DNA from 4 places in the Streptomyces sp. NPDC002795 genome. Region 4 is predicted to be linked to each of the others. Evidence: riboswitches for the same ligand, from Rfam matches in the RefSeq annotation. Region 4 holds a riboswitch; each other region holds the start of a gene.

Evidence for each region. Region 4 has a riboswitch for thiamine pyrophosphate ahead of ACFYWS_RS12550 (purine-cytosine permease family protein). Riboswitches for the same ligand answer to the same signal wherever they lie in the genome.
Region 1: it holds a riboswitch for thiamine pyrophosphate, as region 4 does, so the genes downstream of both, thiC (phosphomethylpyrimidine synthase ThiC) here and ACFYWS_RS12550 (purine-cytosine permease family protein) in region 4, are expected to answer to the same signal.
Region 2: it holds a riboswitch for thiamine pyrophosphate, as region 4 does, so the genes downstream of both, thiO (glycine oxidase ThiO) here and ACFYWS_RS12550 (purine-cytosine permease family protein) in region 4, are expected to answer to the same signal.
Region 3: it holds a riboswitch for thiamine pyrophosphate, as region 4 does, so the genes downstream of both, ACFYWS_RS36620 (thiamine ABC transporter substrate binding subunit) here and ACFYWS_RS12550 (purine-cytosine permease family protein) in region 4, are expected to answer to the same signal.

The regions. Positions count from the first base shown of each region.
Region 1 is NZ_JBIAQB010000014.1:129,862-137,476, forward strand. Features, by position in the region: gene ACFYWS_RS34435 (IclR family transcriptional regulator) at 1-132, shown strand, start outside; gene ACFYWS_RS34440 (SsgA family sporulation/cell division regulator) at 233-697, shown strand; gene ACFYWS_RS34445 (YibE/F family protein) at 813-2,150, opposite strand; TPP riboswitch at 2,222-2,393, shown strand; gene thiC (phosphomethylpyrimidine synthase ThiC) at 2,386-4,161, shown strand; gene ACFYWS_RS34455 (hypothetical protein) at 4,233-5,057, opposite strand; gene ACFYWS_RS34460 (metallophosphoesterase) at 5,239-6,315, opposite strand; gene ACFYWS_RS34465 (LacI family DNA-binding transcriptional regulator) at 6,535-7,615, opposite strand, start outside.
Region 2 is NZ_JBIAQB010000009.1:196,864-204,478, reverse strand. Features, by position in the region: gene ACFYWS_RS27170 (Rv2175c family DNA-binding protein) at 1-11, opposite strand, end outside; gene ACFYWS_RS27165 (NAD(P)/FAD-dependent oxidoreductase) at 96-1,337, opposite strand; gene ACFYWS_RS27160 (hypothetical protein) at 1,424-1,774, opposite strand; TPP riboswitch at 1,827-1,939, shown strand; gene thiO (glycine oxidase ThiO) at 1,946-3,124, shown strand; gene thiS (sulfur carrier protein ThiS) at 3,121-3,321, shown strand; gene ACFYWS_RS27145 (thiazole synthase) at 3,329-4,141, shown strand; gene pknB (Stk1 family PASTA domain-containing Ser/Thr kinase) at 4,279-6,225, shown strand; gene ACFYWS_RS27135 (deoxyribonuclease IV) at 6,274-7,137, shown strand; gene ACFYWS_RS27130 (DUF4396 domain-containing protein) at 7,203-7,615, shown strand, end outside.
Region 3 is NZ_JBIAQB010000016.1:160,444-168,058, reverse strand. Features, by position in the region: partial or broken gene ACFYWS_RS36640 (HNH endonuclease) at 1-247, shown strand, start outside; gene ACFYWS_RS36635 (hypothetical protein) at 281-676, shown strand; gene ACFYWS_RS36630 (hypothetical protein) at 865-1,197, opposite strand; gene rlmN (23S rRNA (adenine(2503)-C(2))-methyltransferase RlmN) at 1,382-2,488, shown strand; TPP riboswitch at 2,521-2,649, shown strand; gene ACFYWS_RS36620 (thiamine ABC transporter substrate binding subunit) at 2,744-3,838, shown strand; gene ACFYWS_RS36615 (ABC transporter permease) at 3,814-5,502, shown strand; gene ACFYWS_RS36610 (ABC transporter ATP-binding protein) at 5,502-6,551, shown strand; gene ACFYWS_RS36605 (LAETG motif-containing sortase-dependent surface protein) at 6,578-7,246, opposite strand; gene ACFYWS_RS36600 (LOG family protein) at 7,413-7,615, opposite strand, start outside.
Region 4 is NZ_JBIAQB010000003.1:684,350-691,964, forward strand. Features, by position in the region: gene ACFYWS_RS12545 (family 2B encapsulin nanocompartment shell protein) at 1-964, opposite strand, end outside; TPP riboswitch at 1,381-1,475, shown strand; gene ACFYWS_RS12550 (purine-cytosine permease family protein) at 1,465-2,865, shown strand; gene thiM (hydroxyethylthiazole kinase) at 2,917-3,747, shown strand; gene thiE (thiamine phosphate synthase) at 3,744-4,472, shown strand; gene thiD (bifunctional hydroxymethylpyrimidine kinase/phosphomethylpyrimidine kinase) at 4,469-5,305, shown strand; gene ACFYWS_RS12570 (amidohydrolase) at 5,313-6,986, opposite strand; gene ACFYWS_RS12575 (purine-cytosine permease family protein) at 7,036-7,615, opposite strand, start outside.

The DNA.
Region 1 (7,615 bases), on a different contig from region 4:
GGGTCGGCCGCGGCAACTTTGGCCATTTCTCTCCCTTCCCATCAGGCGGAGAAACTGCTGCCCACAGCCCGTCGGTTGCAGCACGAGATCGGCAAGCTGGTAGGAACACTCGCCTTCTCTATCAGCATTTGAAAACTCACTCCTTGTGATCCTGTGTGTACGTTGAGCAAGATGCCAGCAGTGTCAGGCAGGTAATTCCTGGCCAATCGACGGCAAGTTGACGGGGTAGGCGATGCGCGAGTCGGTACAAGCAGTTCAAGCAGAGGTCATGATGAGCTTCCTCGTCTCCGAGGAGCTCTCGTTCCGCATTCCGGTGGAGCTCCGGTACGAGTCCACCGATCCGTACGCCGTGCGGCTGACCTTCCATCTTCCCGGAGACGCGCCCGTGACCTGGGCGTTCGGCCGGGAGCTCCTCGTTGACGGGGTCAACGGGGCCAGTGGCGAAGGGGATGTACAGGTCACACCGGTGGAGCGGGTCGGCGGCGCCGTCGGTGAGATGCCGGGAGAGGTGCACATCAGGCTCCAGGTCGGGGCGGACCAGGCCCTGTTCCGAGCCGGGGTCGCACCGCTCGTCGCGTTCCTCGACCGGACGGACAAACTCGTCCCGCTGGGACAGGAGGAGACGGGCGCGGACTTCGAGTCCGACCTCGACGAGGCTCTCGACCGGATCCTCGCCGAGGAACAGAGCGCGGGCTGATTCCCCATCGGCTCGCACGACAGCAGACGGCTCACGCGCCACCAGATGGCCTGTACGACACCGGACCAGACGTAACGCTTCAGCAGCGCGGTGCACCCGAGCAGTTCCGCGCCTTTCAGCGTTTACGCCGCCGGCCTCCGCCACCGCGTCCAGGAGCGGGGGCGGCCTTAGCGGGCTCCCGCGTCTCCGGGCGGTCGGCGGAGACCACGAGCGCGGCCAGCGCGGTGGTCACCGGCACCGAGGCGACGAGGCCGATCGAGCCGACCAGCGTACGCACGATCTCCTCGGCCACCAGCTCGCTGTTGGCCACGTCGGCGACGCTGCTCTGCGCGATCGAGAAGAGCAGCAGCAGCGGCAGCGCGGCGCCCGCGTAGGCCAGGACGAGCGTGTTGACGACGGATGCGATGTGGTCGCGGCCGATGCGGATGGCCGCCCGGTACAGGGCACGCCGGCCCAGCGTCGGGTTCGCCTCGTGCAGCTCCCACACGGCAGAGGTCTGCGTGACCGTCACGTCGTCGAGCACACCGAGCGAGCCGATGATGACGCCGGCGAGCAGCAGACCGCTCATGTCGATGTCCGGGTACAGGCCGTGGATAAGACCCGTGTTGTCGTCGGTGTTGCCCGTCAGGGCCGCCCAGCCGATGAACAGCGAGCCCAACAGGCCGATCAGCAGCAGGGAGACGAGGGTGCCGAGCACGGCGACGGAGGTTCTGGCCGTCAGGCCGTGACACATGTAGAGCGCGATCAACATGATCGCGCTGGCCCCGACCACCGCGACGACCAGGGGGTTCGACCCCTGAAGAATCGCGGGCAGGATGAAGAACGTCAGCACCATGAAGCTGATCGCGAGAGCGACCAGTGCCATGACGCCGCGCATCCGGCCGACCACGACCACGGCCAGGGCGAAGATTCCGGCCAGCAGCACCATCGGAACCTTGCGGTTCACATCGGTGACCGAGTACTGCAGGTCCTTCGGTGCGTCCGGCGCGTAGGCGGCGATCACCTTCTGGCCCTCGTGCAACTGCCGCGGTGAATCCGGCTGGACGACCTCGGTGAACGTACGGCCCTTGTCCTTGCCGCTGTCGATCCGGATCGTCGCGTTCTCGCAGGTGCCACCGGTCTTCTGCTCGCCCGTGGTGCCCTGTTGCGCCGTGGGGTCCCCGGTCGGGCTCTGCCCCTGGGCGTGCACGGACGAACAGTCGACCTGCTCGACCTGGGTCACCGTGGCCTGTTGCGTCTGCCGGTCGAAACCGACACCGCTGCGCTCGTGCGGCGGTGCGCCGCCCGGCCAGAGCACCGCGAGGCCCACGACGACCGCGACCGAGAACGGGATCAGGACGGCCGCGATCACTTTGCGCAGGTGCCGCGAGACAGGCGCCGCTGGGCCATGGCTGTGGGAGTGCCCATGCGGGGGGTGAGACGGCGGAGCTGGAGGCTGCTGGCTGGTGGTCACCGCCCGATCATCGCAAGAACGGAGGGGGCCCTCTGGTCAACGCGGCGTACGTCACGTTAGCGTGGAGCCGCTTTTGCCATCGCGGGAGCTCGGAGCACCGGGCTGAGAGGGCGCTGACCTTCGTCCCAGCGCGTTTCACGTGAAACAGCGTGGAACTGCGTGACCAGGGGACGGATATCGCTGCGTCGACCGCTGAACCTGTTACCGGGTAATGCCGGCGTAGGGAGTAGGTCTCATGACCACAACGGACGCGCACACGCCTGCCTCCAGCTCGACCGAGGAGGCCGGCCGGTCCATCGGCTGGCACAAGGGGTACATCAGGGGCTCGCGCCCCGACCTCCAGGTGCCGGTCCGTCAAGTGCATCTCACCAATGGGCAGTCGGTGACGCTGTACGACACCTCAGGTCCGTACACCGACCCGACCGTCGACACCGATGTCCGCCGCGGACTCGCGCCGCTGCGGGAGAACTGGATCATCGCCCGCGGCGACACGGAGGAGTACGCGGGCCGCCCCGCCCGCCCTGAGGACGACGGCATCAAGCACACGTCGCCGCGCGGCGGGCTGCGCAACCTCGACGCGGTCTTCCCCGGCCGCCCGCGCCAGCCGCGCCGCGGCCGGGACGGGCAGGCCGTGACCCAACTCGCGTACGCGCGCCGGGGGGAGATCACCCCGGAGATGGAGTACGTGGCCATCCGGGAGAACGTCGCGCCGGAGGTCGTGCGCGAGGAGATCGCGGCGGGCCGGGCCGTGCTGCCCGCGAACGTCAACCACCCGGAGATCGAGCCGATGATCATCGGCAAGCGTTTCCTGGTGAAGGTCAACGCCAATATCGGCAACTCGGCCGTGACGAGCTCCATCGAGGAGGAGGTGGACAAGATGACCTGGGCGACCAAGTGGGGCGCCGACACGGTCATGGACCTCTCCACCGGCCGCAATATCCACACCACGCGCGAATGGGTGCTGCGCAACTCCCCTGTCCCGATCGGCACCGTGCCGCTCTACCACGCACTCGAAAAGGTCGACGGCAAGGCAGAGGAACTGACCTGGGAGGTCTACAAGGACACGGTCATCGAGCAGGCCGAGCAGGGCGTGGACTACATGACGGTCCACGCGGGCGTCCGCCTCCCGTTCGTCCCGATGACCGCCGACCGCAAGACCGGCATCGTCTCCCGCGGCGGCTCGATCATGGCCGCGTGGTGCCTCGCGCACCACAAGGAGAGCTTCCTCTACGAGCACTTCGAGGAGCTCTGCGAGATCCTCGCGGCGTACGACGTCACGTACTCGCTCGGCGACGGCCTGCGCCCCGGCTGCATCGCGGACGCCAACGACGAGGCCCAGTTCGCGGAGCTGAGGACGCTCGGCGAGCTGAACTCCATCGCCAAGCGCCATAATGTGCAGACGATGATCGAGGGCCCGGGCCATGTCCCGATGCACAAGATCAAGGAGAACATCGACCTCCAGCAGGAGATCTGCGAGGAGGCGCCGTTCTACACGCTCGGCCCGCTGACCACCGACATCGCCCCGGCGTACGACCACATCACCTCCGGCATCGGGGCCGCGATGATCGCCTGGTGGGGCACGGCGATGCTCTGCTACGTCACGCCGAAGGAGCACCTGGGGCTGCCCAACCGCGACGACGTGAAGACCGGCGTCATCACGTACAAGATCGCGGCGCATGCGGCGGACCTCGCCAAGGGCCACCCGGACGCGCAGGCCTGGGACGACGCGCTCTCCGACGCCCGCTTCGAGTTCCGCTGGGAGGACCAGTTCAACCTGGCCCTCGACCCGGACACGGCGCGGGAGTTCCACGACGAGACGCTGCCGGCGGAGCCCGCGAAGACGGCGCACTTCTGCTCGATGTGCGGGCCGAAGTTCTGCTCGATGAAGATCTCGCAGGACATCCGGCGCGAACACGGCAGCACGTCCTCGGAGATCGAGGAGGGCATGGAGCAGAAGTCCAAGGAGTTCGCGCGGGCCGGCAACCGCGTGTATCTGCCGATCGCCGACTGACGGCATGACGGTGGGGCCCCTCGTGCACGAGGGGCCTCGTCGTCGGGCACGGCCCGGTGGCCGCCGGAGGGTCAGTCCGGCTGGTGGTCCGGGCCGCCGAAGTCCGGGCTGGAGAAGTCCGGGCTCGAATAGCCGGCGCGCTGGCCCGTGGCGGTGCCACCGCCGTCGGGACTGCTGAACCCCGGCCTGTTGTAACCGAGTTGCGGCATGCGCCCGCCGGAGCCTCCGCGGCCCCCGAGGTGCGAGCCGCCGCCCGCCGAGGGATCCGCCAGGGCGTCCCGCAGGAACGGCAGGATGCCCCGGTCCAGGAGCGCGACGCGCCAGGCCTCCCTGGCCTGCTTCACTTCCTCGCTCGCCTCGCCGTGCGCGCTCGCCTGGAGCGACGTCGATCCATTGCGCAGCGCCGCGAGCAGCAGGCAGACGGCCGCGACGAGAATGCTCGCCGCGGTGATCGCGCCGAAGACCCAGCCGAAGGTGAGCAGCGTTCCGGCGAAGGCCGGTACCGGGTTGAGCATGTTCAGGACGTAGCCGACGATCAGGAAGATCACGGCTGCGGTCCCGGCCAGGACCGGGGCGAGCACGACGGCGACCGCGGCGACGCCCGGTCCCGTGCTCTCCCCGCTGGAGTTGCCTCCTTCGCGTAGCGGACGCAGGAGCCGCGGCGTGGAGCGCAGTTCCTCGCGGACCTTGACGTAGCGCTGGTACTCGTCGGCTGCCGCCGTGTTGATCAGTGCGGCGGCGCCGAGCGCCATGGTGCGCAGCTGTTCGGGGTTGAGCCGCCGGCCCACTGCGGCGAGTTCAGGCCGATTCGGTGCGGTACGCAGCGCGTCATCGAGGAGCCGCTCGAACTCGGGACGGTCCTCGTTCAGCAAATGCGGAGCGCTGTTCATGTGCATCCCCCGATGCTCCGTAGGGCTTGGTGGCCCGCATGGGTGCGAGCCGTCGGGCAGAAACGGAGGGGAGCCTGCTACGGATAAGCCGATGGTAGAGCTGTCACGGCACGCGGTGACAGGGGGTTTCCGGAAATTGGCCCGTGGCCAGTCGGATCCTCCGCTTTCGCGTCTGCCCCGCGAAGTGTCAGATATCCATGGGGAGTTGCTGGACAAGCAGTTTTCCGGCCATGGTCACGCCGCCGTCCATGGCGATGGCCAGGCCGTTCGCGTACACATGCGGGCCCTCGACGGGGGGCCTGCCGTCCTCGCTGTCCCCGTCCTCGCCACCGACCTCGCCGAGCAGGTACGGGATCGGGCTGTGGCCGTGCACGATGCGCGAGCCGCCGAAGACGTCGAGTAGCTGCCGCACGGCGCCAGGTCCCGACTCCTCGTCCTTGAACGCGAACCGCTTGGTGAACTTGCGGAACAGGTCCCAGCACTCGTCCGCGTCATTGCGCGTGAGGGTCTCGCGCACCGTGTCGTTGACGGCCTCGATGGAGTCGCCGTAGTCGAGATACGCGGTGGTGTCCGAGTGCGTGAGCAGGTGGTCGTCCTCGATCTCGATCGCGTCGAGCCGGGACATCCACTGCAGATGTACGTCCTGGAGGCGGTCCATGTCGGCCTTCTGCCCGCCGTTGAGCAACCAGGCCGCCTGGAACGTGGCGGTGCCCGCCCCGGAGTTCACGGGCGTGTCGCCGAACCGCTTCGCGCCGAGCAGCAGCAGCTCGTGGTTGCCCATGAGCGCCTTGCAGTAGCCGCCCGCGGCCGCCGCCTCCGCGGACAGCCGCATGACGAGGTCGATGACGCCGATCCCGTCCGGCCCGCGATCGGTGAAGTCGCCGAGGAACCACAGGCGCGCGGTGCCCGCCGCCCAGTTGCCCTCCGCGTCGATCAGGCCCTGCTCGCGGAGCGCGGCCAGCAGCTCGTCGAGGTAGCCGTGCACATCGCCGACGACGTACAGCGGGCCGAGGCCCTCGTCCCCCGTGGGCGCGGGCTGCGCCGCCTCGACCTGGACGGTGTCGCCCTGGTTGATGACCGGCAGATCGCGCTCGGTCGGCGTGTAACCGTCGGAGAGATCCTCGGGATTCCCTGCGCCGGGCGGGGGTACGTCGGGGTCCGTCGGCTGCACGTTCGCCGGTACGTCATGGACGTACGCGGGAACACGGAAGTCGCGCAGCGTCCCCGTGCCCGCTGCGGATCCCAGACCGGCCCCCTGAGTCATCGACCCCTCCACCACCATTGCGCCGCCTGTGCACCGTATCGGACTGCCTGGTCGCAGCGGCCCGCGGTGTCGTGCGCCCATCATAGGAATGCGGCTCGCGCTGTGTGATGCACCAGGGGTGGTGAATCGGTGACGGGCGGCTGATCGCCGTGCATTTCTCCCGAATTGGTGTGGACTTTTCTCTTCGCAGAAGTCGATGGAGGGGGCGGACCGGGGCGGTCAGCCCTTTCCCGGCGAGCGGGGAGGGTTGACCGTGGTGCGGTGCGGGCGCCGCTGGGACGAGGTCCGCACGATGAGTTCGGTCGGCATCACCTGCTCGACCGGCTGGTCGGACTCGACGCCTTCGATGGCGTCGATGAGAAGCTGCACGACGGACGTCCCGATCCGCCGCGGTTTGAGGGAGAGGGTGGTGATGGGCGGTTCCGTGTTCGCATAGACCGTCGACTCGCTGCAGCACACCAGCAGGAGATCCTCCGGGACGCGCAGCCCGTAGCGGCGCGCGGCGGCGAGCAGATCGGTGCCGTTGGGATCGAAGAGGCCGTAGACCGCGTCGGGGCGGTCGGGCCGGGCGAGCAGCCGGTCGGCTGCGACGGCGCCCGCGCACGGGTCGTGCGCGGGGTACGACTCGTAGACCGGTTCCTGTCCGATCCGCTCGCACCAGCGCAGGTACGCCGAGGTGGAGAGGTGTGTGTACGTGTCGGTGGTGGTGCCGGTCAGCAGGCCGATGCGGCGGGCGCCGGACTCGGCGAGGTGGTCGAGGATGCCGAGCACGGCGGCCTCGTGGTCGTTGTCGACCCAGGCGGTCACGGGCAGGGTGCCCGCGGGACGTCCGTCGGAGACGACAGGCAGGCCCTGGCGGACCAGCTCGGTGACGACCGGATCGTGGTCGGAGGGGTCGATGACGACGGTGCCGTCGAGTGCGACGTTCGACCACACGTCGTGGCGTGAGGTGGCGGGCAGGATGACGAGGGCGTACCCGCGGGCGAGCGCGGCGGAGGTGGCGGCGCGGGCCATCTCGGCGAAGTACGCGAATTCTGTGAAGGTGAAAGGTTCATCCCCGTACGTCGTCACGGTCAGGCCGATGAGGCCCGATTTCCCGGTACGGAGCGTGCGAGCGGCGGCGGATGGGCGATAGCCCAACCGCTCGGCGACCTCGCGTACATGGCTTCGGGTGGCGTCCGGGAGCCTGCCCTTACCGTTGAGCGCATCGGACACAGTCGTGATCGAGACCCCGGCGGCTGCGGCAACATCTCTGATGCCTGCCCGGCTCGGCCGGGTGCCCCTGCGGGTCGTCTCTGCC
Region 2 (7,615 bases), on a different contig from region 4:
ATCTCGGTCACAGGACAAGCCTGCCATCCCGGACTGACACTCGGAAGCCGGGCCGGTGCGGATGGACCACAACTCCTCCCGTTTGCCCCCTTCTGTCACGGCTTGGGCGCCGCCGCGGACTTCAGCGGGCGGGCCGGATCCGCGAGGAGCTCCGGGTCGAGCGCGGTCCCCGCCTGGATGAGCTTGCGCCCCTGGGCCAGGTCACGCGGCTTGCCGACGGCGAGCACCGCCACCAGGGCGCCGCCACGCAGCCAGCACACCGACCAGGCGGCACCGGCGGGGTCGCCGCGCCACACCGTCGCGTCGGCGCCCGCGTGGTGCCCGGCGTACTGCACGAACCGGCCGAACTGCTCGGACCAGAAATAGGGCACCGGGTCGTACACCGCCGGGGTCTCGCCGACGATGTTCGCAGCCACCGTGCGCGGCCCCTGCAGCGCGTTGTCCCAGTGGTGGACCATGAGGCGCTCTCCGTAGCGCCCCGAGGGGAACGAGGAGCAGTCCCCCACCGCGTACACGTCGGGCACCGACGTGCGCAGTCCGTCGTCCGCGAGGACCTCGCGGTGGGCGCCCAGTTCGATGCCGGAGCCGGCCAGCCAGCGGGTGGCGGGGCGGGCGCCGATGCCGACGACGACGGCTCCCGCGGGCAGCCGCGTGCCGTCGTCGAGGACCACGACGCCCGGCTCGACGCGCTCCACGCGCGCGTGGGTGCGCAGCTGGGCTCCGGCGTCGGCGTACCAGGTCGCCATGGGGGCGGCGATCTCGGCGGGCAGCGCCCCGGCCAGCGGCCGCTCGGCGGCCTCCACCACCGTGACCCGGCAGCCGGCCTCACGGGCCGCGGTGGCGAACTCGGCACCGATCCAGCCGGCGCCCACCACCACCACGTCGTGCTGCTCGGCGAGGACGGGCCGCAGCCGCTCGGCGTCGTCGAGCGTGCGCAGCAGGTGCACCCCGGGGGCGGATCGCGCGCCCGGCAGCTGGACGGGTTCGGCGCCGGTCGCCACGACCAGCACGTCGTACGGGACCGGCCCTTCGGCGGTGTCCACCTCATGGTCACCGGGGCGGAGGCCGGTCACCTCGCGGCCCAGCTCCAGGGAGACGCCGAGCGCCTCGAAGTCCACGTCGAAGGCCGAGCCCTCGGCCTTGCCGAGCAGCACCGCCTTGGACAGCGGAGGCCGGTCGTACGGCTGGTGGGGTTCGGCGCCGAGCAGCGTGACCGCGCCGGTGAAGCCCTGTTCGCGCAGCGCGACCGCGGTCTGCACACCGGCCATGCCCGCGCCCACGATGACGACGTTCCGCTGCCCCGAAGGCGCTCCGCTCCCGCTCCGCTGCTCACTCACGGGATCAACCTTATGCACCTGATCTTTCGTCAGTCAGCGATGCGGACCACTCCGGCGCCGTGACGTCCTGCACACCTGTCGGCGGTTTAGATCCTCTGGGGGGCGAGCTCCTCGACCACGCTGGTGCCGCTGCCCTCCTGCGACTCCCACGCCCAGGTCTCGTCGAGGCGCACCCGGCCGTCGGGGAGCTCGGACACGGTCGAGACGCAGTGGCCCGAGGAGGTGGTTCCGTCGGTCTTCAGCTGGACGTAGCGGAAGTCGATCTCGTCCCCGGAGCGGGTGCCCACAAGGTGCCCCTCCACGACATCGCCGCCTACGTAGGCGGCGGAAACGCGGCCGTCCCGCTCCCGGTACGTGAAGCGGGTCCGCGTACCCACCTGCCCCGGGGCCTGGTCGGCGACAGGGGACAGAACAAGACCGTCGAGAGAACGGGCCACGGGCTGAGACTCCCTTACTGGAGGCCAAGGTGAACGGCTAGGGTGGCCAACGTAGAGCACTCGCGGGAGCCCGTACGCAGCGGGCTGAGAGGGAGGCTGGGCGGCCTTCGACCGTACGAACCTGATCCGGGTCATACCGGCGAAGGGAGGGGCTTGACGCCCATGTCGTCCATGCCTTCACCGCACCCCGTCCACCCGCACACCCGCGACGTCCTCGTCGTCGGTGGCGGCATCATCGGTCTGGTCACCGCCTGGCGGGCCGCGCAGCGCGGTCTTTCCGTCGCGGTCGCGGACCCCGAACCGGGCGGCGGGGCCGCTCAGGTGGCGGCCGGAATGCTGGCCGCCGTCACCGAACTCCACCACGGCGAGCAGACGTTGCTCGGCCTGAACCTCGCCTCCGCGCGCCGCTACCCGGACTTCGCGGCGGAGCTGTCCGAGGCCACCGGGCAGGACCTCGGCTACCGCGCGTGCGGCACGCTCGCGGTCGCGCTCGACGCAGACGACCGCGCCCACCTGCGCGAACTGCACGCGCTGCAAACGAAGTCGGGGCTCGAGTCCGAGTGGCTCTCGGGCCGCGACTGCCGCCGCCTCGAACCGATGCTGGCCCCGGGCGTGCGCGGCGGACTGCGCGTCGACGGGGACCACCAGATCGACCCGAGAAGGCTCGCGAGCGCCCTCGTGACGGCCTGCGAGCGCTCCGGCGTGACCTTCCACCGGTCGTGGGCCGAAAGGCTCCGTGTCGTCCGCGACCGGGCGTGCGGCGCGGTCCTCGCCGACGGCACCGAACTCTCCGCAGGACAGGTGGTCCTGGCGGCGGGCAGCCGCGGCGGACAGCTCGCGGGCGTGCCCGACGCGGTGCTGCCGCCGGTGCGCCCCGTCAAGGGCCAGGTGCTGCGCCTGACGGTGCCGAAGCGGTACGCGCCCTTCCTCAGCCGCACGGTCCGGGCGGTCGTCCGCGGCGGCAACCTCTACCTGGTGCCGCGCGTCAACGGCGAGCTCGTGGTCGGCGCGACCAGCGAGGAACTCGGCTGGGACACCACGGTCACCGCGGGAGGCGTCTACGAACTCCTGCGGGACGCCCACGAACTCGTCCCCGGCATCACCGAACTCCCGCTCACCGAGACCCGCGCGGGCCTGCGCCCCGGCTCCCCCGACAACGCCCCGCTCCTGGGGCCGACCGCCCTGCCCGGTCTCCTCCTGGCGACCGGGCACTTCCGCAACGGCGTGCTCCTGACGCCGATCACCGGCGACACCATGGCGCACGTCCTGACCACCGGTGAACTCCCGGAAGAGGCCCGCCCGTTCACCCCGAAACGCTTCGACACCGCCCTCCTGGAGCAGCCCGTATGAACGTCCACGTCAACGGCGAGCCGCGCACGGTGACCGCGGGCACCACGCTCGACCTCCTGGTCACCACGCTCACCACCGCACCCAAGGGCGTCGCCGCCGCCCTCAACGAAACCGTCGTCCCCCGCACCCAATGGCCCGCCACGGCGCTCTCCGAAGGAGACCGCGTCGAGGTCCTCACGGCCGTACAAGGAGGCTGAACCGTCCATGGCCGACGACACTTTCGTCCTCGGGGGCGACCCGTACTCCTCACGTCTGATCATGGGCACGGGCGGGGCGCCCAGCCTCGATGTCCTGGAGCGCTCCCTGGTGGCCTCCGGAACCGAACTCACCACCGTGGCGATGCGCCGCGTGGACGCGAGCGTGCACGGTTCGGTGCTCTCCGTCCTGGAGAAGCTGAACATCCGGGTGCTGCCGAACACGGCCGGCTGCTTCACCGCGGGTGAGGCCGTCCTGACGGCCCGCCTCGCGCGCGAGGCGCTCGGCACGGGCCTGGTGAAGCTGGAGGTCATCGCCGACGAGCGCACCCTGCTGCCCGATCCGATCGAGCTGCTCGACGCAGCGGAGACGCTGGTGGACGACGGCTTCACGGTCCTGCCCTACACGAACGACGACCCGGTCCTGGCCCGCAAACTGGAGGACGTCGGCTGCGCGGCGATCATGCCGCTCGGCTCCCCCATCGGCTCCGGGCTCGGCATCCGCAATCCGCACAACTTCCAGCTGATCACCGAGCACGCGCGCGTGCCGGTGATCCTGGACGCGGGCGCCGGCACTGCCTCCGATGTGACACTCGCCATGGAACTCGGCTGCGCGGGTGTGATGCTCGCCTCCGCGGTGACCCGCGCGCAGGAGCCCGTCCTGATGGCCGAGGGCATGCGGCACGCGGTGGAGGCGGGGCGCTTCGCGTATCGGGCCGGGCGGATTCCGAAGCGGCACTTCGCGGAGGCGTCTTCTCCTGCGGAGGGGCGGGCTTGGCTGGATCCGGAGCGGCCCGCGTTTCAGGCCGGCCGGACGGGGTGACGGTCTCGGGGCTCCGCCCCGGACCCCGCGCCTCACACGCCGGCGGGGCTTGAGAGCGGTCACAGCCTTGCTGCAGTACGGGCCCGGTCCTGCGGCACGGAAGCTGGGTGTCGGTCACTCCTCGTACACTCACCTGCGTGGACACGACCCTTCAGGACCCGTTGCTCGGGCACGTGCTCGACGGCCGCTACCGCGTCGACGCACGCATCGCGGTCGGCGGGATGGCCACGGTCTACCGGGCCGTGGACACCCGCCTCGACCGCGTGCTCGCGCTCAAGGTGATGCACCCCTCGCTGGCCGCCGACGTCTCGTTCGTGGACCGCTTCATCCGCGAGGCCAAGTCGGTGGCCCGCCTCTCGCACCCCAACGTCGTGGGGGTGTACGACCAGGGCACCGACGGCGCGTACGTGTATCTGGCGATGGAGTACGTGGCCGGCTGCACCCTGCGTGACGTGCTGCGCGACCGGGGAGCCCTGCGGCCCCGCGCCGCCCTCGACATCCTGGAGCCGGTCCTCGCCGCCCTGGGAGCGGCCCACCGCGCGGGCTTCGTGCACCGCGACATGAAGCCGGAGAACGTCCTGATAGGGGACGACGGCCGGGTCAAGGTGGCGGACTTCGGCCTGGTCCGCGCGGTGGACACGGTCACGAACACGACGGGGACGGTCCTCGGCACGGTCTCGTACCTGGCGCCCGAGCAGATCGAGAACGGCACGGCGACGCCGAGCGTGGACGTCTACGCGTGCGGTGTCGTGCTCTACGAGATGCTCACCGGAAGCAAGCCGCACGCGGGCGAGTCCCCCGCCCAGATCCTCTACAAGCACCTCCACGAGGACGTGCCCCCGCCCTCGGCCGCGGTCCCCGGCCTCCCCTTCGAGCTGGACGAACTGGTCGCGTCGGCGACCGCGCGCACCCCCGAGGTGCGTCCGCACGACGCCGTGGCGCTCCTCGCGCAGGCCAGGGGCGCCCGGTCGACGCTCACCGACGCCCAGCTGGACGCGGTGCCGCCGCAGGCGCGCGACACGGAGTACGTGGGGGCCGACGACCGTACGAGTGTGATCCCGCGCGCGGTGGGCACGCCCGTACAGCTGCCGCTGCCCACGGACTCCGCCGACCAGGCGCAGCTCAACCGGACGAGCCGCCTGGAGATGCCGCCCCAGCCGCCCGCGGCCCCCGGACCGGCTCGCGGCCGCGGTCGCGGCCCGCAGCGTCGCACGCTCGCGATCCTCGCGGCGGTCCTGCTGGTCCTCGGTGTCGGCACCGGCGTCTGGTACATCAACTCCGGCCAGTTCACGAAGGTCCCGTCCGTCCTCAACCAGACGCAGGCGAAGGCCGAGAAGCGGCTTGCCGACGCGGGCCTGGAGAGGGGCACGGTCGGCCGCGAGTACAGCGACACGTACAAGCGCGGCACCGTCATGGACAGCGACCCGGGCTCCAGCGACCGCATCCGCAGCGGCGGCACGGTGGACCTGACCGTGTCCAGGGGCTCGAAGACCGTGAAGGTCCCCGACCTCAGCGGCACCCCGCTGGACACGGCGAAGAGCGACCTCAAGAGGGGGGACCTCGAACCGGGCATGACCACCAAGGAGTTCAGCGACCAGATCGCCAAGGGCTCGGTGATCAGCACGGATCCCGGCGCGGGCAAGACCCGCAAGGCCGGTTCCGCCGTCGCCCTGGTCGTCTCCAAGGGCTCCCCCGTGGACGTCCCCGACGTCACGGGCGAGTCCGAGCAGGACGCCATCGCCGACCTGGAGGACGCCGGCCTGAAGGTCGAGATCTCCACGAAACGGGTCAACTCCGAAGAAGACAAGGGCAGTGTCGCCCGGCAGTCCCCCGCCGAGGGCAAGCAGCTCGCCGAGGGTGACACGGTGACTCTGACGATCTCCAAGGGCCCCGTCATGGTCGAGGTCCCCGACGTCACGGACCTGAAGGTCGACGAGGCGAAGTCGCGGCTCAGCGCGGCGGGCTTCGAGGTGGAGGAGAACCGCGGCCTGCTCGGCCTGTTCGGCGACACGGTCAAGAGCCAGTCGGTGGAGGGCGGCGACGAGGCCCCGAAGGGCTCCACGGTCACGATCACCATCCGGTAGCGGCAGCCCGGCCCCGGGCATTCGAACACCCGTGACACCCTGGGCCGGGTGAACAGCAGCATCCGCAATCCGATCGGCGGCCATGTCCCCGTGGCCGGCGGCCTCGCGACCGTAGGACTCTCCTACGCCCGTGACCTCCAGGCCGAAACCGTCCAGGTCTTCGTGGCCAACCCCCGCGGCTGGGCCACGCCGCCCGGAAACCCCCGGCAGGACGAGGACTTCCGCGAGCGGTGCGCCGCGGAGAACATCCCGGCGTACGTCCACGCCCCGTACCTGATCAACTTCGGTTCGCACACCGAGGCGACCGTCGACAAGTCCGTGGACTCCCTGCGCCACTCACTGCGCCGGGCCCGCGCGATCGGCGCCCTCGGCGTCGTCGTGCACACCGGCTCCGCGACCGGCGGCCGGGACCGCGAGGTCGCCCTCGCGCAGGTCCGCGAGCGCATGCTGCCGCTGCTCGACGAGCTGACGCACGACGACGACCCGTTCCTGCTCCTGGAGTCGACCGCGGGCCAGGGCTCCTCCCTGTGCTCACGTACCTGGGACTTCGGCCCGTACTTCGACGCCCTCGACCGCCACCCCAAGCTGGGCGTCTGCCTCGACACCTGCCACATCTTCGCGGCGGGCCACGACCTCACGGGCCCGGCCGGCATGAAGCAGACGCTCGACCTCCTCGTGGACACGGTCGGCGAGGGCCGCCTCAAGCTGATCCACGCCAACGACTCCAAGGATGTCGTGGGCGCGCACAAGGACCGGCACGAGAACATCGGCTCCGGTCACATCGGCGAGGACCCGTTCCGCGAGCTGCTCGCCCACCCCGCGACCGAGAACGTTCCCCTGGTCATCGAGACTCCCGGCGGCAAGGAGGGGCACGCGGCGGACGTGGCGCGCCTCAAGGAACTCCGAACCTGAGGAATACCCCTGGGGGGTATATGGTTCCCTTGGTGACAGCATCCGCAGCGACCACTGGGGGAACCATGCAGCACGAGACGCACACCGGGCACGAGCACCACGGCGCACCCGGCACCGGCGGCAAGGTCACCTGGTCCATGGCCGCTCAGGCCACCCTGCACTGCCTCACCGGCTGCGCCATCGGCGAGGTCCTCGGCATGGTGATCGGCACCGCGCTCGGCTGGGGCAACGTACCGACGATGGTCCTGGCGATCGCGCTCGCCTTCTTCTTCGGCTACGCGCTCACGCTGCGCGGCGTCCTGAAGGCAGGCCTCGGCTTCAGGACCGCCTTCCGCGTCGCGCTCGCCGCGGACACCCTGTCCATCGCGGTCATGGAGCTGATCGACAACGGCGTCATCGCGCTCTGGCCGAACGCCATGGACGCCCACCTCTCGGACACCCTGTTCTGGGGCGCGCTCGCCTCGTCGCTGGTGATCGC
Region 3 (7,615 bases), on a different contig from region 4:
CAGGCGTCAGCGGGTGGCAACCTCTCAGCAAAAGGCTAGGGATGAGTGGAGCAGATATCGGCGCTCCGTGAAAAGTAAACCCGTAGTTGAGGCTCTGAGGGCCGCTGTCGGCGTACGCCAAAGGTGCCTTTATTGCTGTGACTCTCGTTCGGCTGATGTTGACCACTTCATTCCAATCGGTGTCGACTTCAGTAAAGCATTTAAGTGGTCCAACTTTATCTGGGTGTGCCCGGAGTGCAACAGGAGAAAGGGTAAGCAATTCCCCCTTGACTCAACGGGGGTGCCCCTCATCATCGATCCCACTCGCATCGATCCATGGGATCATCTAATTCTGGATACGGCTAACGGGCTTTTGGCTCCACGCTTCCTGGACGACGATTTTGACGCCATGGGCGAGGCAACCCTCGACGTTTTGACCTGCATAAATTTCGAGTCGGTCACGGAAGGGCGGAAGCGCGTAATTCGCCGTTACTACGAAGGAGTTGAACGGGTCTTGGAGGGCGGTGGTTCTCCCGGCCGGTTCGCCGCACTCGCGCGCGAAGTGCGAGAAGATGAGTACGGTGTATCAGCTTGGTTTGCGCTCCGAGAAGGGGCTACCGAGGAGCGCTTTCGAGTTCTGAAGGAAAACTTCCCGCATTGCTGGCGTACCTTTGTGAGGCTTGCCCTACAAAGTTAGAAAACTGGGAATTCGCTGGCGACTACGGGGCAGCGTGCAGTTGCGTACGATTCCATTGCGTGGCAATCACGACTCGCGGCCGTGATCAATTGCGCACGTCAGTGGATCACCTGCACAGGTGAGAGGCCTTGCAGGCCAGGTCAGTCAGCACCGCAAGGTGATCGGGGCTACGTCGTAGTGCAGCGGAGTCAGGCGAGGGAGTGGTCGAATCCGTCAGGCCAGTCCAGGGCGAACGGCGGGCCAGGACGTGTCGGCTGCCAGCCCTGGGTGAGGGCCCATGTGATGGCGGCACTCACATCCCGAGGGAGCACAGTGGCGCTCGGCGCCCCGAACCAGTTGCTGGCGTGAGGCTGGTTCGTGGTGACGACGAGGGTCGTGCCCGGTTCGTCTGCGTGCTGCACCGCGTACGTGCACGGCCGGGCGCAGAGGGCCTGGTCGTACGTCGGCCGGCCCCGCAGGCGCCAGCGGTAAGTCGTTCCGTCGACGACGATGCGCCGCGAGCCCTTGCGGTTGAGTGCCACAGCGTCCCCCATGCCCTGTGCTGGCCGTGATGCTAGCTGGTCAGAGCGTGGGGGAGTCGGCTCTCCTGGGCCGTCTCTGGGCCGTCCAAGGCCGCTCAACGGTGACCAACGGCGACCGCCAGTGACAGGTGTCCCACACGACGGCCCCAGGTCACCCCCATTCGTCTGCGACACTGGTAACGCTATGCCTAAGCCCGGAGAACTGACGTTCGTCGCCCCCCGCGGAGCCAAGAAGCCGCCGCGGCACCTTGCTGATCTTTCGCCTGCTGAGCGGAAGGAAGCTGTTGCCGCGATCGGTGAGAAGCCGTTTCGCGCCAAGCAGCTGTCGCAGCACTACTTCGCGCGGTACGCGCACGATCCCGCGGAGTGGACCGACATCCCCGCGGGGTCGCGCGAGAAGCTGCGGGAGGCGTTGCTGCCGGAGCTGATGACCGTCGTGCGGCATCTGTCGACCGACCAGGACACCACGCGCAAGACGCTGTGGAAGCTGTTCGACGGGACGCTCGTCGAGTCCGTGCTGATGCGGTATCCCGACCGCGTGACGATGTGTATCTCGTCGCAGGCGGGCTGTGGCATGAACTGTCCGTTCTGTGCCACCGGGCAGGCCGGGCTCGACCGGAATCTGTCGACCGGTGAGATCGTGCATCAGATCGTTGATGGGATGCGCGCCCTGAGGGACGGGGAGATTCCCGGCGGGCCCGCGCGGCTCAGCAACATCGTGTTCATGGGCATGGGCGAGCCGCTCGCCAACTACAAGCGGGTCATCCAGGCTATCCGCGCGCTCACCGACCCGGAGCCGGACGGGCTCGGGCTCAGCCAGCGCGGGATCACCGTGTCGACGGTCGGGCTCGTGCCCGCCATCAACCGGTTCACCGATGAGGGGCTGAAGTGCCGGCTCGCGATTTCGTTGCACGCTCCTGACGACGAGCTGCGCGACACCCTCGTACCCGTCAACACGCGGTGGAACGTGCGGGAGGTGCTCGACTCCGGGTTCGAGTACGCCGCGAAGTCCGGGCGCCGGCTGTCGATCGAGTACGCGCTCATCCGGGACATCAACGACCAGGCGTGGCGTGGCGACCGGCTCGGGCGGATGCTCAAGGGCAAGCCGGTCCATGTGAATCTGATTCCCCTCAACCCGACGCCCGGGTCGAAGTGGACCGCTTCACGGCCCGAGGACGAGAAGGCCTTCATGGACGCCATCGCCGCGCACGGCGTCCCGGTGACCATCCGGGACACCCGTGGTCAGGAGATCGACGGAGCCTGTGGACAGCTGGCGGCCACCGAGCGGTAGCCTGGCCACTGTAAGTACGACAACTACATCTGCATTTCCGACAGGGGAGCGCCACAGCGCTGAGAGTGCGGCAACCGACGGCAGGCATCGCGTCGACAGGCCGCAGACCCTCTGAACCTTGCCCGGGTCATTCCGGGTAGGAAGTTCGGACGCCACTCAAGCTGTTGCGCCCTGCCCGGAGCCCTGGCCGTATGTGCCGGAAGGCTCCGGGCAGGGCCGCGTCTTCTCCTGGTCACCTCCAGGAGGAATGAAGTAGTGAGTAAGAAGAAGTCGTCCCTCACCGTGTGCGCGGTCGTGGGGCTCGGGCTCGTCACGTTGTCCGCGTGCGGGTCCTCCGGTGGTGGCTCCGGTGCCGCGGGCGGTGACTCCAAGACCGTGACCCTCGTGAGTCACGATTCGTGGGCCGTTTCGAAGGACGTACTGAAGGACTTCGAGAAGAGCTCCGGTTACAAGGTCAGGGTCCTCAAGGACGGGGACGCGGGCGAGGCCGTCAACAAGGCGATCCTGTCCAAGGGCAATCCGCAGGGCGACGTGTTCTTCGGCGTCGACAACACCCTGCTGTCGCGGGCGCTCGACAACGGGATCTTCTCCTCGTACAAGGCCAAGGGGCTTGAGGAGAACGTGAAGAGCGAGTATCGGCTCGACAAGGGGAAGGACCGGGTCACCCCCGTCGACACCGGCTCGCTCTGCGTCAACTACGACAAGGCGTACTTCAAGAAGCACGACCTCGCGCCGCCTGCGTCCTTCGCCGATCTCACCAAGCCGGCCTACAAGAACCTGCTGGTCACGGAGAACGCGTCCACGTCCTCGCCCGGTCTCGGCTTCCTGCTCGGGTCCGCAGCGAAGTACGGCGACGACGGCTGGCAGCCGTACTGGAAGAAGCTGAAGGCCAACGGGCTCAAGGTCGTGGACGGCTGGGATCAGGCGTACAACGAGGAGTTCAGCGGGAGCGCTGGTGGCAAGAAGGCCGGCGGGGAGCGGCCGCTCGTCGTGTCGTACGCGTCCTCGCCGCCCGCCGAGGCCGTGTTCGCCGATCCGCAGCCGAAGACCTCGCCGGTCGGCGTCGCGAAGGGGACCTGCTTCCAGCAGGTCGAGTTCGCGGGGCTGCTCGACGGGGCGAAGAACGAGAAGGGCGGCAAGGCGCTGCTCGACTTCCTGGTCTCCAAGAAGTTCCAGGAGGACATGCCGCTCAACATGTTCGTCGACCCTGTGACGAAGGACGCCACGGCGCCCGCCGACTACACCAAGTACGCGGTGAAGATCGACGATCCCGAGACCATGAGCCCGCGCCGAATCGCGGACAACCGGGACGACTGGGTGAAGTCGTGGACGTCGCTCGTACTGAAGTAGCCCCAACCGTCGGCGGGAAGACGCGTGGGAACGCGGCGCGGCTCGGGCTCATGGCCCTGCCCGTCGTGTTCTTCGGGCTGTTCTTCGCCTACCCGGTCGTCGCGATCGTCGAGCGCGGGCTGCACGCCGACGGCGGCTGGCGGTTCGGGCGGATCCTGGATGTGCTCGGGCAGTCCGACATCCGGCACGTCCTGTGGTTCACGGTGTGGCAGGCGGTCGCGTCCACCGTGCTGACGCTGCTGATCGCGCTGCCGGGCGCGTATGTGTTCGCGCGGTTCGAGTTTCCCGGGAAGCAGGTGCTGCGGGCCGTCGTCACCGTGCCGTTCGTGCTGCCGACCGTCGTCGTGGGCACCGCGTTCCTCGCGCTCGTCGGGAACGGCGGGCTGCTCGACGAGCTGTGGGGCGTGCGGCTGGACACGACGGTGTGGGCGATTCTGCTCGCGCATGTCTTCTTCAATTACGCCGTTGTCGTACGGACCGTTGGTGGGTTGTGGGCGCAGCTCGATCCCCGGCAGGAGGAGGCCGCGCGGATGCTCGGCGCCTCGCGGTTCGCGGCGTGGCGGAAGGTGACGCTGTCGGCGCTCGCGCCTGCCGTCGCCGCGGCGGCGCTCATGGTGTTTCTGTTTACGTTCACGTCTTTCGGCGTCGTGCAGATTCTGGGCGGGCCGGGGTTCTCGACTCTTGAGGTCGAGATCTATCGGCAGACCGCGCAGATCTTCGACCTGTCGACCGCCGCTGTTCTGACCATCGTGCAGTTCCTCGCCGTCGGGCTGATTCTTGGTGTGCACGCGTGGACCGTGCGGCGGCGGGAGAGCGCGCTGCGGCTCGTCGACGCCGCGCACACGACGCGCAGGCCGCGCGGGGCCGGGCAATGGGCTCTCCTCGCGGGCGTGTTGGTGTCCGTCGCCCTGCTGATCGTGCTGCCGCTCGGGGTGCTGGTCGAGCGGTCGCTCGATGCTCCGGGCGGGTACGGGTTCGGGTACTACCGGGCGCTCACGGACGCCGACGGCGGGATCTTCCTCGTACCGCCGATCGACGCGATCTGGAATTCGCTCCAGTACGCGCTCGCCGCCACGGCCATCGCCGTGGTGATCGGCGGGCTCGCCGCCGCGGCGCTCACACGTCGTGCCGGGCGGCTCGTGCGCGGGTTCGACGCGTTGCTGATGCTGCCGCTGGGGGTGTCGGCGGTGACCGTCGGGTTCGGGTTCCTGATCACGCTCGACGAGCCGCCGCTCGATCTGCGCTCCACGTGGATCCTGGTGCCGCTCGCGCAGGCGTTGGTCGGGGTGCCGTTCGTGGTGCGGACGATGCTGCCGGTGCTGCGGGCCGTCGACGGGCGGCTCCGGGAGGCCGCCGCCGTGCTCGGGGCCTCGCCGCTGCAAGCCTGGCGGGAGGTCGACCTGCCGATGGTGCGGCGGGCGCTGCTGGTCGCGGCCGGGTTCGCGTTCGCCGTGTCGCTCGGTGAGTTCGGGGCGACCGTGTTCATCGCGCGGCCCGACAACCCGACGCTGCCGGTCGCCGTGGCCCGTCTGCTCGGGCGGGCCGGCGACCTCAACTACGGGCAGGCGATGGCGCTTTCGACCGTACTGATGGTCGTCTGCGCGGCCTCGCTGCTCGCCCTTGAACGGATTCGGCCCGCCAAGGCCTCGACCGGGGAGTTCTGATGTCGCTGCTGGAGTTGGACGACGCGACCGTACGGTTCGGTGGGCGCGCCGTGCTCGACGACGTGGACCTGGAGATCGCCGAGCACGAGATCGTGTGCGTGCTCGGGCCGAGCGGCAGCGGCAAGTCGACGCTGCTGCGGGCCGTCGCGGGGCTGCAACCCCTGGACGGCGGGCGGGTGTTGCTCGGCGGCGCCGACCAGGCGGGGGTGCCCGCGCACAAGCGGGGCGTCGGCCTGATGTTCCAGGACCACCAGCTGTTCCCGCAGCGCGACGTGGGGCGCAATGTCGCCTTCGGGCTGCGGATGCACGGGGCGGACAAGAGCGAACAGGCGGACCGCGTACGGGAGTTGCTGGGGCTTGTCGGGCTGCCCGGCGCCGAGCGGCGTGCGGTCGGCGCGCTGTCCGGCGGGGAGCAGCAGCGGGTCGCGCTCGCGCGGGCGCTCGCGCCGCGGCCTCGGCTGCTGATGCTGGACGAGCCGCTCGGACAGCTGGACCGAACGCTCCGTGAGCGGCTCGTCGTCGAACTGCGAGAACTGTTCGGCGAGTTGGGGACGACCGTGCTCGCCGTCACGCACGACCAGGGCGAGGCCTTCGCGCTCGCCGACCGGGTCGTGGTGATGCGGGACGGGCGGATCGCCCAGACCGGAACGCCTCTTGAGGTGTGGCGGCATCCGGCGGACGAGTTCGTGGCGCGGTTCCTCGGCTTCGACAACGTGGTGGAGGCGACGGTCACCGGGGCGGTCGCGGACACGCCGTGGGGCAAGGTTCCGGTGCCCGAGGGGTCGGAGCAGGGGGACCGCCGGCTCCTCGTGCGGCCCGCGGGCGTACGCCTCGTCCCCGCCGCCGAAGCCCAGCTGACCTGCACCGTCACCGCGCGTACCTTCCGTGGTACGCACGTCGCGGTGCACCTGCAACCGACGGACGCGCCCCGCCTGGAAGCGGCCTGCGCGCTGCGCGAGGCACCGGAACCGGGGGACGAGGTCGGGGTCGCCTTCGACGCGGCGGACATCGTGGTGCTGGGAGCGGGCGTCGCTCGGGTGGCCGGCTGAGCCGCCGAACGACGCCCGTGCCACGCCTACTTCTGCGCCGAGCCCTTGCGGCGGAGCGCGAAGGTCACGCCGCCGCCCGCGACGACCAGGAGGGCCGCGATGCCGGCGATCACCGGGGTGTTGCTGCTCGCGCCGGTCTCGGCGAGGTCCGAACTGCCCGCGGGCGAAGCCGAGTTGCTCGGCGCCGGGGCCGCCGCGGGGGCGCTCTCGGAGGGCGTCGGCTTCGCGGCCGGGGTCGAGGTGCTGGGCGCGGCGGACGTCGGAGGCGTCGACGGCTTCTCGGTGGCGCACGCCGTGGCCGGAGCGGTGACGCCGTCCTTGATGTCGTCGTCGACGTTGAAGCGGTCGGTCTTCACGTGGACGCGGTACGTCGCGCCCGGCTTCCAGTCCTCCTTGAAGGTGATCGTGGCGCCCTCCTTGGTGCCCTTCACGACCTGGGAGCCGACCTGCTCCTCGGAGCCGCCGGACGTACGGAAGACCGTGACGGTCGCCGGGGTGCCGGAGGCGTCCACGTCGGTGACGGAGATGACGCCCTGCTGGCCTTCGCAGCCGGCCTTGGCGGTGAACTCGCTGATGTCGCACGCCGAGGCGGAGCCTGCGACGCCGAGCGTCAGGGCCGTCGCGGCGGCGGCCACGCCGGCGAAGCGGACCGCTCTGGAGGAGATGCGCTGAGATATGCGGGGGGCTACGGACACAGCTGTCCTTCACGTGTGCTGGGAAGAGGAGGGGTGTGGCGCGGTGCGAACGCACCTCGAAGCTCAACACCCCCACGGTCACCGCTGGTTTATCGGTGACCGTGACGCACGGTCAATACGCGGAGCGCCTCACCGGCCACTCTTGACCCTCGCTTGACCCAACGTGCTAGCCGCGCCGCCCGAGTCGTTCGATCGCCTCGCCCGCCTCCTCGACCGTGTCCACCAGTGCGATCCGGTCCTCCATGGACCGCTCGCGGGCGAGCGCCTGGAGCAGTGGCCAGGTGGGGAGGCGTTCGGTCCAGTGGGTGCGGTCGACCAGGACCATCGGGGTGGGTTCGCCGCGCGACTCGTAGTAGTTGGGCGTCGCGT
Region 4 (7,615 bases):
GCGGCTGGAGGCGCTGCTTGAAGTCGGCGTTGTGGAGCAGGCCGAACTCCCGGTTGTTGACGAGCTCGTGCTCCTGACGCTCACGCAACGCCTCGATGGTGAGCCGCAGTTGCTCCTTCGTCTGGTTCATCGGCTCGTTGTAGAGATCGGCGACCCTGGTGTGGACGCGCAGGATCGTCTGGGCGGCCGAGAGCTCGTACTCGCGCGGCCTCGCCTCGTAGTCGACGAACGCGCCGGGCAGTTCGTGCTCGCCCACGTGTCCCGCCGACATCGGGATCTCGGCCTCGCCGCGATGGTTCTGGCCCCGGCCCGCGAGCGACTTGAACGCGTCGATGTGTGCCTGGAGGGGCGGCGCCGCGGACAGCACGGCCGCGAAGTCGGCGCGCGACAGGGTGAGCAGCGTGCCCGCGGTCTCGGCGACCGCGGTCTGCTCCCAGCGGGCGTCCTCGTCCAGGAGCGCGTGGTCCCCGAAGCGGTCGCCGTCGGCGAGTACGTCGAGCGCGACCTCGTCGCCGTAACCACCCTCGGAGAACTGGCTGACACGTCCGTGGGCGATCAAGTGCAGCCGGTCCGCGGGCGCCCCGCGCTCGACCAGTGTCTCGCCGGCCCGGAAGTCGCGCTGCTCGCACCGGTCGGCGATGGCGGTCAGTACGTCGACGTCGTCGAAGCCGCGCAGCAGCGCCAGTTCGCCGAGTTCGCGGGGGATCACCCGGACGTCGGAGCCGTCCTGGATGAACTCGATGGTCCCGTCGCCGACGGTGTACGTCAGGCGGCGGTTCACCCGGTAGACGCCGCCCTTGGTCTCCACCCAGGGCAGCATGCGCAGCAGCCACCGCGAGGTGATCTCCTGCATCTGCGGGGCGGACTTGGTGGTGGTGGCGAGATTACGGGCGGCCGCCGTGCCGAGGCTGGTCTGCTTGGGCAGGGCCGCCGCGGTGTCCGGGGTGGTCGAGTCGACTGTCATCGGGTGAGCTCCCTTTGGTCGGGCGAAAGCGCGCATGCCCGTTGCGACGGGACAGAAAAAGGAAAGGTGGACAATTCACAGGTAATGCGTCCAGAACCAGAATCACCGTAAGGTCCGCCTCGCCCGCCGGGCCAAGGAAAGTCGGCGACATTCGCTCGATGCGATGATCAAGCTCGCGCGGTGTTTGCCTGGGGACCGACGGAACTCGGCCGGTTTTCCCGGCGAGCCCGTGCGGACGCAGGCCCCCGCCCGCGCGGCGGGAGAGGACCGCGGCGTCGCAAACCCGACGGAACTCGGCCAACGGCTGCGCGGACCTCCTTGCCGACCCCGAGCCGGGCGAGGTAGAGGGGTGGCACCGCGGAACCCCGGAACCCACCCGTGCGACGCCACGAGCCACCGCGTTACCCTGGCCGCCGTAACCGGACACGGGGTGCCCCACCCAAGGGCTGAGAACACACCCGTCGAACCTGAACCAGTTCGTACTGGCGGAGGGATGTCTCATGCCTGTGGCGCATGTTTCCAATGGCCTGCCTGCCGACCGCGAGAGCGGCGCCTTCGACGGGCGGATGCCCGCGGCACCCGGCGACCTCGGCATCGAGGGGCACGGCATCGAACCGGTCCCCGAGGGCAACCGCTACGGCGGAGCCGGGCGCCTGTTCACCGTCTGGTTCGCCCCGAACCTCACGATGACCGGAGTCTTCACCGGCACCGTCGGCATCGCGCTCGGACTCGACTTCACCACGGCGCTCGCTGCCGTCGTCCTCGGAACCCTCGTCGGCGCCGTGCCGACCGCCTACCTGGGGACGTGGGGAAGCAGGACCGGCGCGGGGCAACTGCCGCTGGCCGGGCTCGCGTTCGGGCGCGGAGTCGTACTGCCCGGAGTGCTGCAATGGCTGTCGTCCATCGCCTGGGACGCGCTGATCGGCCTGTTCGGCGGTGACGCGCTGGCCCGGCTGTTCGGCTGGCCGTTCTGGGTCGGCGTCCTCGTCATGCTGCTCGCCCAGGGACTGCTCGGTGTCTTCGGCTACGAGGCCATCCACCGGCTGCAGATCGTCATGACCTTCGTGCTCGGCGCCGCGTTCGCGCTCATCGCCTGGCGGCTGCTCGACGGTGTGCACCCCGCCGCCCACGGCTCCGTGCACGGGGCCGACCGCGTCGGCGCGTTCGTCCTGACCAGCACCATCGCGCTGAGCCTCAGCCTGTCCTGGGCGCCGTACGCCAGCGACTTCAGCCGCTATCTGCCCGCCACCACCTCCCGTACCCGCATGTTCTGGTACACGCTCCTCGGGCTGCTGGTGTCGTTCGTGGCCGTCCAGGCGCTCGGCCTGTGGGGCGCCTCCGTGCTCACCGACCAGACGGCGGCCGGGGTCGACAAGATCCTCGGCGGGGGAGTGGTCGGCGGATTCGGGCTCCTCGCGGTGGCGCTGGCCGCGCTGTGCAGCAACGCCATGAACGACTACAGCGGCTCGCTGGCCCTGCAGACCATCGGGGTGCGCATCCCGCGCCCGGCGGCCGCCGCCCTCGCCGCCGCGCTCGGCTTCCCGCTCGTGCTGTGGATGCACGCCGCGGACACCACAGCGCGATTCCAGAATGTGCTGCTGTTCGTCGGGTACTGGATCCCCGGCTTCGTGGCGATCGTCCTCGTGGACTGGCGCGCGCGGGCGAAGGCGCGGGCCGGAGCACCGATCGACCTCGCCGCCGAGCGCGAGCGGCGACAGCCCGCCTGGCCCGCCCTGCTGGCCTTCGCGGCTGCCTTCGCCGCGGCGGTCCCGTTCATGGACACCAGCCTGTACGTGGGTCCGGTGGCCGAAACGCTGCACGGCGCGGATGTGTCGTACTACGTGGCGTTCCTCGTGGCCGCCGCCGTGTACGCGCCGCTGCGGCTGCGGCGACGCGCCTGACCCGCTGTACGAGCCCGAGCACCTCGCACCTCCTGTACTTGGAGCCACCCCATGCCTCACACGTCCCCCAGCCACCCTGGCCGCCCCGATGACCTCGTCGCGTTCGCGGCGCAGGCGCTCGGGCGCGTACAGAACGAGTCACCGCTGGTGCAGTGCCTGACCAACGCGGTGGTCACCGGGTTCACCGCCAATGTCGTGCTCGCGGTGGGTGCCGCGCCCGCCATGGTCGACATCCCGGACGAGGCGGGGCCCTTCGCCCGCGTCGCCTCGGGCGTGCTGGTCAACCTCGGCACCCCGCGCGCCGAACAGCGCGCCGCGATGCCCGAGGCGGCGCGGGCCGCGGCCGAAGCGGGCACACCATGGGTGCTCGACCCGGTGGCCATCGGCGCGCTGCCCGTGCGCACCGCGCTCGCCGCCGACCTCCTCGCGCTGCGCCCGACGGTGATCCGGGGGAACGCCTCCGAGATCATCGCGCTCGCGGGCGCGGGCGGTGGCGGCCGGGGTGTGGACGCCTCCCACGGTGTCGGCGACGCCGAGGACGCGGCAGCGCAACTCGCGCGCACGGCGGGCAGCGTGGTCGCCGTGTCGGGACCCGTGGACTACGTCACCGACGGGACGCGCAGCGCCCGGATCGCCAACGGGGACGCCCTGTTGACCCGCGTGACCGGCGGCGGCTGCGCGCTGGGCGCCGTGATGGCCGCGTTCGCCGCGGTCGACGAGGACCGGTTCGCGACGACCGTCGCCGCCACCAGCGCGTACACCGTCGCCGCCGAGTCCGCGGCGCGGACGGCGGCCGGTCCGGGCAGCTTCGCCGTCGGATTCCTGGACGCGCTCGCCGCGCTCACCCCGGAGGACCTGGCGAAGCGGGCGGAGGTGTCATGACGGCACGTACTCAACCGATGGGTACCGGAGCCGACTTGTCGGTGTATCTGGTCACCGACCCGGACCAGTGCGCGGCCCGCGGCCGCACCGTGGCCGAGACCGTCGAGCGGGCCGTGGCCGGAGGTGTCACCGCCGTACAGATCCGCGAGAAGCACGCGAGCGGACGGGAGTTCCTGCGAACCGTCCTGGACGTCGCCGAGGTCCTCCCCGACCATGTCGCGCTGATCGTCAACGACCGGGTCGACGTGTTCCTGGCCGCGCGCTCGCACGGCGCACGCGTCACCGGCGTCCACGTGGGCCAGTCGGACCTGCCCGCGGCCTCCGTACGCCAACTCATCGGATACGAAGCCGTGTTGGGCCTGAGCGCCGCCACCGCCCACGAGCTGCACACCGCCGCGACGTCCCCGGCGCGCGTCGACCACGTCGGCATCGGCGCCCTGCACGCCACCCGCACCAAGGCCGACGCCCCTGAACCACTCGGCCGCGACGGCTTCGCCGCACTGGCCGGGCTCAGCGAGCTGCCCGCCGTGGCCATCGGTGGTGTCACCCCCGACGACCTGCCGTACCTGCGGGCCGCGGGCGCGGCTGGAGCCGCCGTCGTGTCCGGCATCTGCGCCGCCGACGACCCACGCGCCGCGGCCCGGTCCTACGCCGACGCGTGGGCCGGCGGCCCGCACCCGCGTACCCATACCCGTAACCGTGCCCGAAAGGATGCCTCCGCATGACCGAGACACCTGTCACCGAGGCCCCCGCGGTCGCGCCGCCCCGCGTGCTGACCATCGCCGGGTCCGACTCCGGCGGAGGCGCCGGGATCCAGGCCGACCTCAAGACCATGCTGGCCCTCGGCGCGCACGGCATGAGCGTGCTCACCGCCGTGACGGCCCAGAACTCCCTTGGCGTGCAAGGCGCTTGGAGCCTCCCGCTGGACGCCGTGCGCGCCCAGTACCGCAGCGTCGTCGACGACATCGGCGTCCAGGCGCTCAAGACCGGCATGCTCGCCGACCCCGACATGGTCGTCACCGTCGCCGAGCTGCTGGCCGAGGCGCAGGCCCCCGTCGTCGTGGACCCCGTCAGCGTCTCCAAGCACGGCGACCGGCTGCTCGCCGACAACGCGATCGACGCCGTACGGGACCGGCTGCTGCCGGTGGCGACGGTCGTCACCCCGAACCTCGACGAGGTCGCCGAACTCACCGGCGTCGCGGTCGAGTCGGACACCGCGGAACGAGACATGCGGCGGGCAGCCGAGCGACTGCTGGCCTACGGGCCCCGCTGGGCGCTCATCAAGGGCGGCCACCTCCCGGGCGAGGCGGTCGACCTGCTGACCGACGGCGCGGACGAGCACTGGCTGCGCTCGCCGCGCCACAACAACGCCCACACCCACGGCACCGGCTGCACCCTCGCCTCGGCCGTCGCGGTCGGCCTCGCACAGGGGCACGGCGTGCCGGAGGCGGTGCGACGGGCGAAGGAGTATGTCACCGGGGCGATCGCGGCGGGGTTCGCGCTGGGGGCCGGGATCGGTCCTGTGGACCATGGGTGGCGGTCCCGCGAGACCGGCTGATGGTGTGTCAGTCGCGCGCTTCGTGGACCACGTCCCCCGCCACCACGACGAGTTCCGCGACGGTGCCGGGGATGTCCTCGGGGGCGGCCCGGAGGATGTCGCGGGAGAGTACGGAGAAGTCCGCGACCTTGCCCACGGACAGTGAACCGCGCTCGTTCTCAAGGAAGTTGGCGTACGCCGAACCCATCGTGTACGCGTGCACGGCGGTGGCCACGTCGACCGTCTCCTCGGGCATCCACGCCTGCCCGCCGGCCAGCGGCTTGCGGGTGATGGCCGTGTAGATGCCGATCATCGGGTCCATCTCCGCGACATTCCAGTCGCTGGAGAACGCCAGCGTCGCGCCGGCCGCGTCGAGTGTGCGCATCGGCCACGCCTTGTGCCAGCGGCCCGCGCCGACGTTCGCCGCCCAGTCCTGTCCGGGCCCCGCGATCTCCGGTGCGCAGTGCCGAGGCTGCATGCATGCGACGACGCCGAGTTCGGCGAAGCGCGGTGCGTCCGCCGGGTCCAGGCACTCGACGTGCACGACCTGGTGGCGGGCGTCGCGCGGGCCGTTGACGGCGCGGGCCTGCTCGACGGCGTCCAGGACGGTGCGGATGCCCCGATCGCCGGTGGCGTGCACGAAGCACTGGAAGCCGCGCGCGTCCAGCTTCGTGAGCAGGTCGGCGAAATCCTCGGCCGGGTAGAACGTCTCGCCCCGGTGGCCCGCGCAGCCGGTCGCGTACGGTTCGAGGAGCGCGGCCGTACGCGGCTCCACGACATCGTCGATGTAGAGCTTCAGCGGGCCGAGCCGCATGTGCTCGTCGGAGTACGCGTGCGTGGCGGCCTCGAAGTCGTCGAGGTCCGCGTCCGAGGTGCCGCGCGGGTGGAACAGGGCGGCGACGAGCCGTGAGCGCAGCCGCCCCTCGGCCCTCGCCCGCTCGAACAGCGCCAGGTCGTCCAGGGAGTTCTGCGGCTCGACCACCGTGGTGATGCCGAACCGGATCGCGTCGTCGAGCGACCGCACGAGCCGCCCGTACTGCCGCTCCGGGGACGCCCACGGCACACCGAGCTCGCGCAGCGCCCGGTGTCCTTCGCGGGACAGGCCGCGCACGGCGAAGTCCCTGACAAAACCGGTCGGTTGACCCGTCGCAGGGTCGGTCTGCGCGACCCCGAAGGGCAGTTCCGTACGGTCGGCGCGCACGCCGAGCCGGTCCAGGGCCGCCGTGTTGAGCCAGGCCGTGTGCACGTCGTAGCTCAGGACCATGGCCGGGATGTCGCCGGTGACCGGGTCCAGGTCGGCGGCCGTGGGCATCCGGCCGTCCGGCAGCGCCGAGTAGTCGAACGCCTCGGCCTCGATCCAGGTGGCATCCGGGTGGTGCTGGCGCCAGGCGGTGATGCGGTCGTGGATCTCCGACAGGCTTGCCGCGCCAGCGAGTTGGACACAGGCGTCGTCCGAACCGAGCCGGACGTGGTTGTGGGCGTCGATGAACCCGGGCAGCACGAGCCGCCCGCCCGCGTCGACGACCCGGGTGTCCGGGCCCGTCCAGCGCCCGGCGTCCGTGTCGTCGCCGAGCCACACGATCCGCCCGTCACGCACGGCGAGCGCCTCGGCCGCGGGCAGTTCCGGATCGACGGTGTGGATGCGGGCGCCGCGCAGGACGAGGTCGGCGGGTTCGGGGGCGTGGTGCTGTGCGGGTGCCATGGGGATGCGGCTCTTTCTCGTACGAGGGTGTCTCGGGGGAGGTGTGTGGTTACGCGGTGTGCGGGCGCGCGCTGGTGCGGGCCAGCGCCGCGTACACGACGGCCGCGACGACGGCGCCGGCGGCGCTGAGGTCCATGCCGCCGAGCGGGGCCACGAGTGGACCGCGCCACAGGGCGCTGTCGCAGGTGAGCGCCGCGAAGGCCATGCCGGTGAGCAGGGCGGTGAGGCCGGCGGGGCTGAACCCGGCGCGGTACCAGTAGCGGCCCGCGCGCCCGGTGTGCAGGGACTCGGCGTCGTAGCGGCAGCGGCGCAGCACCATGTCGGTGAGGAAGACGCCGCCCCACGGCGCGAACACGATGACGAGCAGCGACAGGAACGACAGCAGCGACTCCGTGAAGTCGACGAGGAACAGCGCGGCGAGGGAACCGGCGGCCGTCACCGCCGCGCTGATCAGGATCGCCTTCGCGCGGCTCCAAGGGATGCCCAGAACCTGGAGGTTGAGGCTCGACGAGTACAGCGTGATGATCGAGTTGGTGACCGAGCCGCCGAGTACCAGGGCGAGGAACAGCGGCTGGAACCAGCCGGGCATCAGCCCCTGCGTCCCGGCCACCGCGTCCGTGAGGTCGGCC